2 regions of the Planococcus sp. ANT_H30 genome follow, and region 2 is predicted to be linked to the other one. Evidence: riboswitches for the same ligand, from Rfam matches in the RefSeq annotation. Region 2 holds a riboswitch; the other holds the start of a gene.

Region 1 (3,424 bases), on a different contig from region 2:
CCTTGGATCATAAAATCGAGAGGGCGATCGGTTTGGCGAATCGAACCTGGCTCATTGCGAACAGCGGTTTGGGACAGAATCGCGCCGGCGCCAATCCGTAAACCGTAAGGCGTGGTTCGTCCAATTTCATTTTGTTGACCGACTTGTTTTTCGATAGACTGGACGAGTGCATCTGAAAAACTCGCTTCTTGCCGTTTATAGCCATTGGTGTTGACGTTGGCGATATTGTTGCCAATCAAGTCGATTTTCTTTTGCAGTTCACTCATCGTGTTACTCGCAGTATTCATTTGGATATTCAATGGTTCACTTCCTCCTAAACGCGTCCGATTTCATTGACGGCTTTTTCCATGCTGCGGTCGTATGCTTGAATTACTTTTTGGTTGGATTCGAAGCCGCGGTATGTCGTCATCATGTCTGTCATGGTTTTGGTCAAGTCCACATTCGATTGTTCAATAAATCCTTGTTTTAAAAAGCTGTTTGTGCCAGCAAGTCGAGCAACATTATCGATAAACTGAGGAGCAGCTTCTGCATCTCCCGTCCAGCGTAAAAGATTCTGACCTTCTTTTACAAATTGCTGTGGGTTGTCCGTGTGACCAATCCACAAGCGATCGCCTTGTGTACCATCTGCTAGAATAAGTTGGCCATTGTCTTGGACAGTAAAATCGGCTGAACCAACTTGAATGGGTTGTTGGTTTTCGCCGAGAACAGGAAAGCCGTCACTAGTCGTTAAAAATCCTTCAGTGTTTACTGCGAAAGAGCCGTTTTTTGTGTAACGCATCTCACCGTTTTCAGCTGTCACTGCGAAAACCATCGACCCTTTTTGTTGGGTATCCGTGTTTAGTGGTAATAATTCATCCAACAACGCCATATCTGTTGAATTTCCAGTTTCTCGTAACGGACCTTGAAGAAAAGACGGAATACCCTCCTGTGGATATACTCCTGTAGTCAAACTACCGATATTTTGGGGGACTATTGTACCTTTTTTTCCGTTTTCGATCGCTACGATGAGTTGGTCTGGAAATGCGCGTAAGACGGCTTTGTCTTCTTTAAATCCTGGAGTATTGGCGTTTGATAGGTTATTTGTCAATATTTGTTGATTCCTATTATTGGCCATCATCCCTGATGTAGCAGTATATAATCCGCGAAACATAGGTTTTTCTCCTTCTTATTAACATAATGATAGATATCGCGTAGCATAACATTAACGAATGAATAAAAATAGTGTCTTATTGATTAATATGGAAGAAATATCATTTTATATTTATAAAAAGAAAAATATACAAAATTATTGAAACATGATACTATCACTTTGTTATTAATTTTTGAAAATAGTACAAAATGATGAGTTTAATAAAAAAATAATAGAATATCATGATGAAAATGGCAAACTTACTCGAAAGGTAAAGACGCAAAGCTACGGGCCTAAATACACAGTGTACAAGGCAGCCGGGTTACCTAAGTGGTATATTTGATAAAAATCCACTTTTTTTAAGTGGGTTTTTATTAGCATATTGATTGTAAAAAAAAGGAGTTTATCGATGAATATATTCCCTAAATCTCTAGAGACCATGGAACAAGCTTTATCGGCTTCTACACTTAAACAGCGAGTTCATTCAGCGAATATCGCCAATGTAGACACGGCTAATTACAAAAGCAAAAAAGTAGATTTCCAAGCAGCGCTCGATACAGCGATGAATCAGCAAAGTCTTTCAAGCTATAAAACAGACAATCGCCACCTGTCGTTTAGCAATGAAGCGGCTGTAGGATCGACTAAAGTTTTAACAAACAACTCAACCCAATATAATAACAATGGCAATAATGTCGACATGGATGTCGAGATGGCTGAACTGGCAAAAAACCAATTATGGTACAACGCCGTAACCGAACGGGTCAACGGCAAACTCAATAGTCTTAGCTCTGTTATTAATGGAGGGAGATAACAAAAATGAGTTTATTCAGTGGATTTAATATTAGTGCTTCAGGGCTGACGGCTAACCGAATGCGCATGGATGTGGTCTCTGCGAACATCGCAAACGCCAATACGAACCGTGCCGAATTAGTGGACGGGGAATGGGTGCCGTACCGAAGAAAATCAGTTGAGTTGTCTCAAAGTGGAACCTCGCCTTTTGCCAATCAATTGCAGTCGGCAATGAATAGGGGAAACACTGCAGTGACAGGTGTTAACGTGTCGGAAATTAGAGAAGACCAGACGCCTTTTACACTAACGTATGATCCGGAACATCCAGATGCTGGAGAAGACGGCTATGTTCGTTCATCCAACGTGGATCCACTAAAAGAAATGGTCGATTTGATGTCGGCAACCCGTTCGTACGAAGCAAACGTCACGGCATTGAATGCATCAAAAAGCATGTTTATGAAAGCTTTGGAAATCGGCAAATAACTCACTTTACTTAAGGTGAAAGAAATTGCTCCAGGCGGACGCTTTCCAAGAGATGGTCCAAAGGAATTTGGACCATCTCTTTGCGACGAAGCTAGCGCAGCGATGCAGGAGCAGCGGTTTCCTAGTGGCACCTACTTAAAATAGTCGGCGCCTTCCGCTTTTTCTTCTAAGAGTCGTGAAGTCACTTATTACTAAATGCTTGATTAGTGAATAACAATTAAGATATGGAGCAAAACAACGGAGACTCCTGCGGAATAGCGAGACGACCAAGACCCCGCAAGGAGCAGAGCGACTGAGGAGGCTTGGGTGCGAGCCCGCGGAAAGCGCAGTTGGTTTGCGGAATATCTCCAGAAAAATGACAAAGCTAAACCTACTATAACTACCTAGGAGGCACCATGGAAAAAATCAGCGGGATTCAAACGCCTTTTATTCAAAACCAATTATTCGACAAAGTGAAGCCGGATAACAAAGTTGAAGGGTTCGGAGAAATATTCAAAGATGCATTAAAAGGAGTAAGCAAAGCACAAAACGAATCAGATAAATTGACCAATCAATTGGTGACAGGAGAAGTTCAGGATGTTCATGAAGTAATGATCGCTTCGCAAAAGGCCAGCTTGTCGTTGCAAATGACGATGCAGGTACGAAATAAAGTGGTTGAAGCTTATCAAGAAGTGATGAGAATGCAAGTATGATTGAAACCGGCAGGATGATGATGAAATGAAAGAAAAGCTTTTAGTATTCAAAACGAAAATGAGCGAATCATGGACCAGTTTTTCTCCTGTAACGAAATGGTCTGTTATCGGCTCTTTTTTTATCACATTAATGATTTTAGGAATCTTCGTTTTCTTTAGCAATCAATCTAATTTTTCTGTATTGTATTCTGATTTGACGGCGGCCGAAGCTGGTGAAATCAAGACGGCGATTGAAGAACAAGCGATTCCTGTGGAAGTGTCGGCAGATGGTAAAACGATCAGTGTGCCTGAAGAGCATTTGGCTAATTTGAAAGTAAGTTTAGCAGCTGAA
Region 2 (3,424 bases):
GAGTGGTTTAAGCGTACGTGGAATACGATGGAGTATGACAATCCAAACGAACGGCCATTTTGGTCCAATGCTCAAACAAATGAGCAGCAATTCGGATTGTTGAGCTTTGATCGTCATAAAGTGAAAGTCGATGGTGAAGATGATTGGCAAGATGGGCAAAAGCTATACGAAAAAGACAACGGTGCCCTCAGAACCTTGACCATGGATTCAGATGAGCGCTACGTTTACATCAAAGCCCAATTCGATCCTACCGATAAAACCTGGTGGACTGAACAGGATTTCAATTTGTACTTTAGTATTCGTGAAGACCAAGGCATTGCAGTTGATGCGTTGGGGAAAACAGAATTTCTCGCAGATTTTCAGTTGAAGATGAACGATTTAAAACAAGCACAAATGCAAGTTGCAGGCGATTACGACAGCTTCTATTATGATTATCACAACCGTTTAAAGATGATTCCTGCAGAAGAAAATATTGAATCGACTTTCCATCCGATTCGACTCGCATTGAACAAAGAATTTGTGCGTCCCGATACTGGAGAAACACTGCCATTTTCTTCTTATGAAACCGGTGTTTTCCGATTTGGTATTGCCAATCCGGAGCATGAAAACTATGATTCTTTGAACGATTATTACTACGATGAAAAAACAGGCATCATGGAAATCCGAATTCCTTGGATGTTGCTGAATGCTAAAGATCCGGCAAAACGAGAATTTACAGGGGATCTTCAACAAGACGGCATTGAGGCTTCGAGAACAATTGAAGGAATAGATGTCGCTGCTAGTTTAACGGATGATAATGGTAAAGCAACTGAAACCTTTACTGCAACTCAAGCAGCCCAGTATTCATGGGACACATGGGGACTGCCACAATCCAAAGAACGCTTGAAGCAATCGTATTACATTCTTCAAGAAACTTTTGGCAACACTCAGTGATATAAACCGGACATGTTAGTAGCGTGTCCGGTTTATGGTTTTATAGATGAGTAAATCATAAAAAAACAGCAAGGTTGGCCGGTATGGCTCAACCTTGCTGTTTTTTTAGGGTGTCATCGTTTTCCAGCTATCTACGTGGTGAATCGCGACGCCGCCAAAACCAGTTATCCCTGCATAGTGTGCAGTTACTGCAGCTAATTCACCTTCCATGAAAGTTTCGCCCTCTTCGTAGAAAGAAATGTTGTCGCCTTCATCAGTCTCACCAGTTTCAACTCCGACTACTACTGATTTGCCGTATTTTTCTGCATAGGCCACTTCGTTCTTTACAAGTTCTGTAATCAAAGCAGCAGAATCTCTATAAGCCATCAAGGTCACACTATGTGTGTTAGCAATCACCCACTCTGCAAGTATCCCTTTGCCATAAATATTTTTATAAGTGATTTCATCAAACCAAAAAGGCAAATCTGCTTCAAGGGGTAAGTTCATTGCAGCTGTACTAGCACTAGCTTTACTCAAAAGGGCTTGATAGGATTTTACAGTGGCCGCTCGGTTCGTATTCCAACCGCTATAAAGGTAAGGCTCTACATCCAAATGAACACCTGCAAATTTTTGAGCTTGCAAAGCACCTTGTTGATAAGACGATAACCAGTTCATCAACCGATCTTGCTTGGTAAAGCCCTTTGGTGCTACCCAGTCACTAGCACCGTCCAATGCGTAAATCGTCATTCCTAATAGTCCCGCTTTTTCAATAAACCTTTTATAGACATCCACGGGAATATCCGCGTCAATCTGCACGTAGACTTTATTGACATCCTTACTGTCTAAAAAAGCAAGGGTTCCCGCTTCATCGCTATAAATCATCCACGGATTCCATAACCAGGTAGCTTTGACTTCCGTCTCAGCTGCTTGTGCACTCACTCCACTTTGTGTCAGCATAATCAACAAACACACACCTGCCATTATTATTTTTTTCATCTTCTGATATCCTCCCATTCTGTAAGCCGGAGCTCAAAGAACGAGACCCTGGCAACCAGACGACCTTGCGTTTTTCAACGGGTAGGCTCATGGCTTTGCGTCCTCCTCTTTCGATGGAGTTTGCCTTTTTCAGATTTTCATTATTATATGTTAATTTATGAGATTTTACTACCTTTTTTAAATAGCCCTTTCAAATTGTGAAGTTTAAGGCAATAATCAACAGTAGGATTTGTCTACATCTTTTATTACTAAGGAGTGACCTACAATGTCTACAGCAATACGTGAAGACGAAATTACATTGGCATTAATTCAGTCTTTACAAGAAGGCAATAGTAATGAATTTCAGGCAATATTGAGTGAACTCCAACCTTACGATATGGGTGTTCATTATCGACATTTGCCAGAAAAACATCGAAACAAATTTTTGTTGTATTTAACGATTTTTCAACTCACAGATTTAATGCAAGAGCTGCCTAAAACAGAGCAAGCCGAAATTCTGCAAAAATTGGGTGTAGAAAAATCAAAAAAAGTGTTGGATCGTATGGATAACGATGATTTGGCTTTATTCTTAGATGATTTAGAGCCTGATCGCATTAACGAATTGTTATCTCAAATTAACCAAGACGATTCTAAATTTGTTCAAAGAACGATCAATTATCCGCCAGAAACTGCAGGACGTCTTATGAATAACCGTTACGTATGGATTCCACGGCATTATACAATTCGAGATGCTATTGATAAAATCAAGCATTTTGCAGAAATAGCGGAGTATCTCAATTACCTTTACGTAGTAGACGAAGATAAAAAACTACGCGGCGTGATTTCCTATAAGGATTTAATTCTTGGAAATCTTGAGGATAAAGTAGAAGACATTATGTACAACCGCGTCGTCAAAGCTGATGTATTGATGGACCAAGAAGATGTGGCACACATCATTAGCCGCTATGACTTTGTGACATTGCCCATTGTGGAACATGACAATACACTCGCAGGGGTTGTAACGGTTGATGACGTCATTGATGTCGTGATGCAAGAAGCCAATGAAGACATTGAAAAACTTTCGGCATCTGGTAAATCGATTGATTTTAATACTCCGGCTTGGACGGCAGCTTATCGTCGCCTTCCTTGGCTAATCCTCCTGCTGTTCATTGGTCTATTTTCAGGCAGCATCATTAGCCGTTTTGAAGATACGTTGCAAGCAGTTGTCGCATTAACCTTTTTTATGCCGTTGATTGCTGGGATGACTGGAAATACCGGCACACAATCCCTATCTGTTGTTGTTCGTGGACTAGCTTCGCAAAAGCTAGATTTCAAGCAAACCGTTAAACTGATCATCCGAGAATTATGGGTCGGCATCATTATTGGCGTGATTTGTTCTGTTCTTATTTTATTGATTGCTTATGTATGGCAAGGTAGCTTTATTTTAGGAATTGTCGTGGGTGGCTCTCTATTAATGACTTTAATTATTGGTACTTTAGCCGGAACTATTATCCCACTGATTCTGTACCGATTCAAT

What was found. Region 2 has a riboswitch for cyclic di-GMP ahead of FQ085_RS13905 (amidase). Riboswitches for the same ligand answer to the same signal wherever they lie in the genome.
Region 1: another riboswitch for cyclic di-GMP. It lies ahead of flgB (flagellar basal body rod protein FlgB); the one in region 2 lies ahead of FQ085_RS13905 (amidase).

The regions. Positions count from the first base shown of each region.
Region 1 is NZ_VOBJ01000003.1:335,497-338,920, reverse strand. It holds gene FQ085_RS10140 (flagellar hook-basal body protein) at 1-299, opposite strand, end outside; gene FQ085_RS10135 (flagellar hook-basal body protein) at 314-1,150, opposite strand; cyclic di-GMP riboswitch class I at 1,373-1,459, shown strand; gene flgB (flagellar basal body rod protein FlgB) at 1,539-1,940, shown strand; gene flgC (flagellar basal body rod protein FlgC) at 1,946-2,401, shown strand; gene fliE (flagellar hook-basal body complex protein FliE) at 2,797-3,093, shown strand; gene fliF (flagellar basal-body MS-ring/collar protein FliF) at 3,119-3,424, shown strand, end outside.
Region 2 is NZ_VOBJ01000007.1:43,176-46,599, forward strand. It holds gene FQ085_RS13900 (hypothetical protein) at 1-933, shown strand, start outside; gene FQ085_RS13905 (amidase) at 1,039-1,908, opposite strand; cyclic di-GMP riboswitch class I at 1,956-2,043, opposite strand; gene mgtE (magnesium transporter) at 2,174-3,424, shown strand, end outside.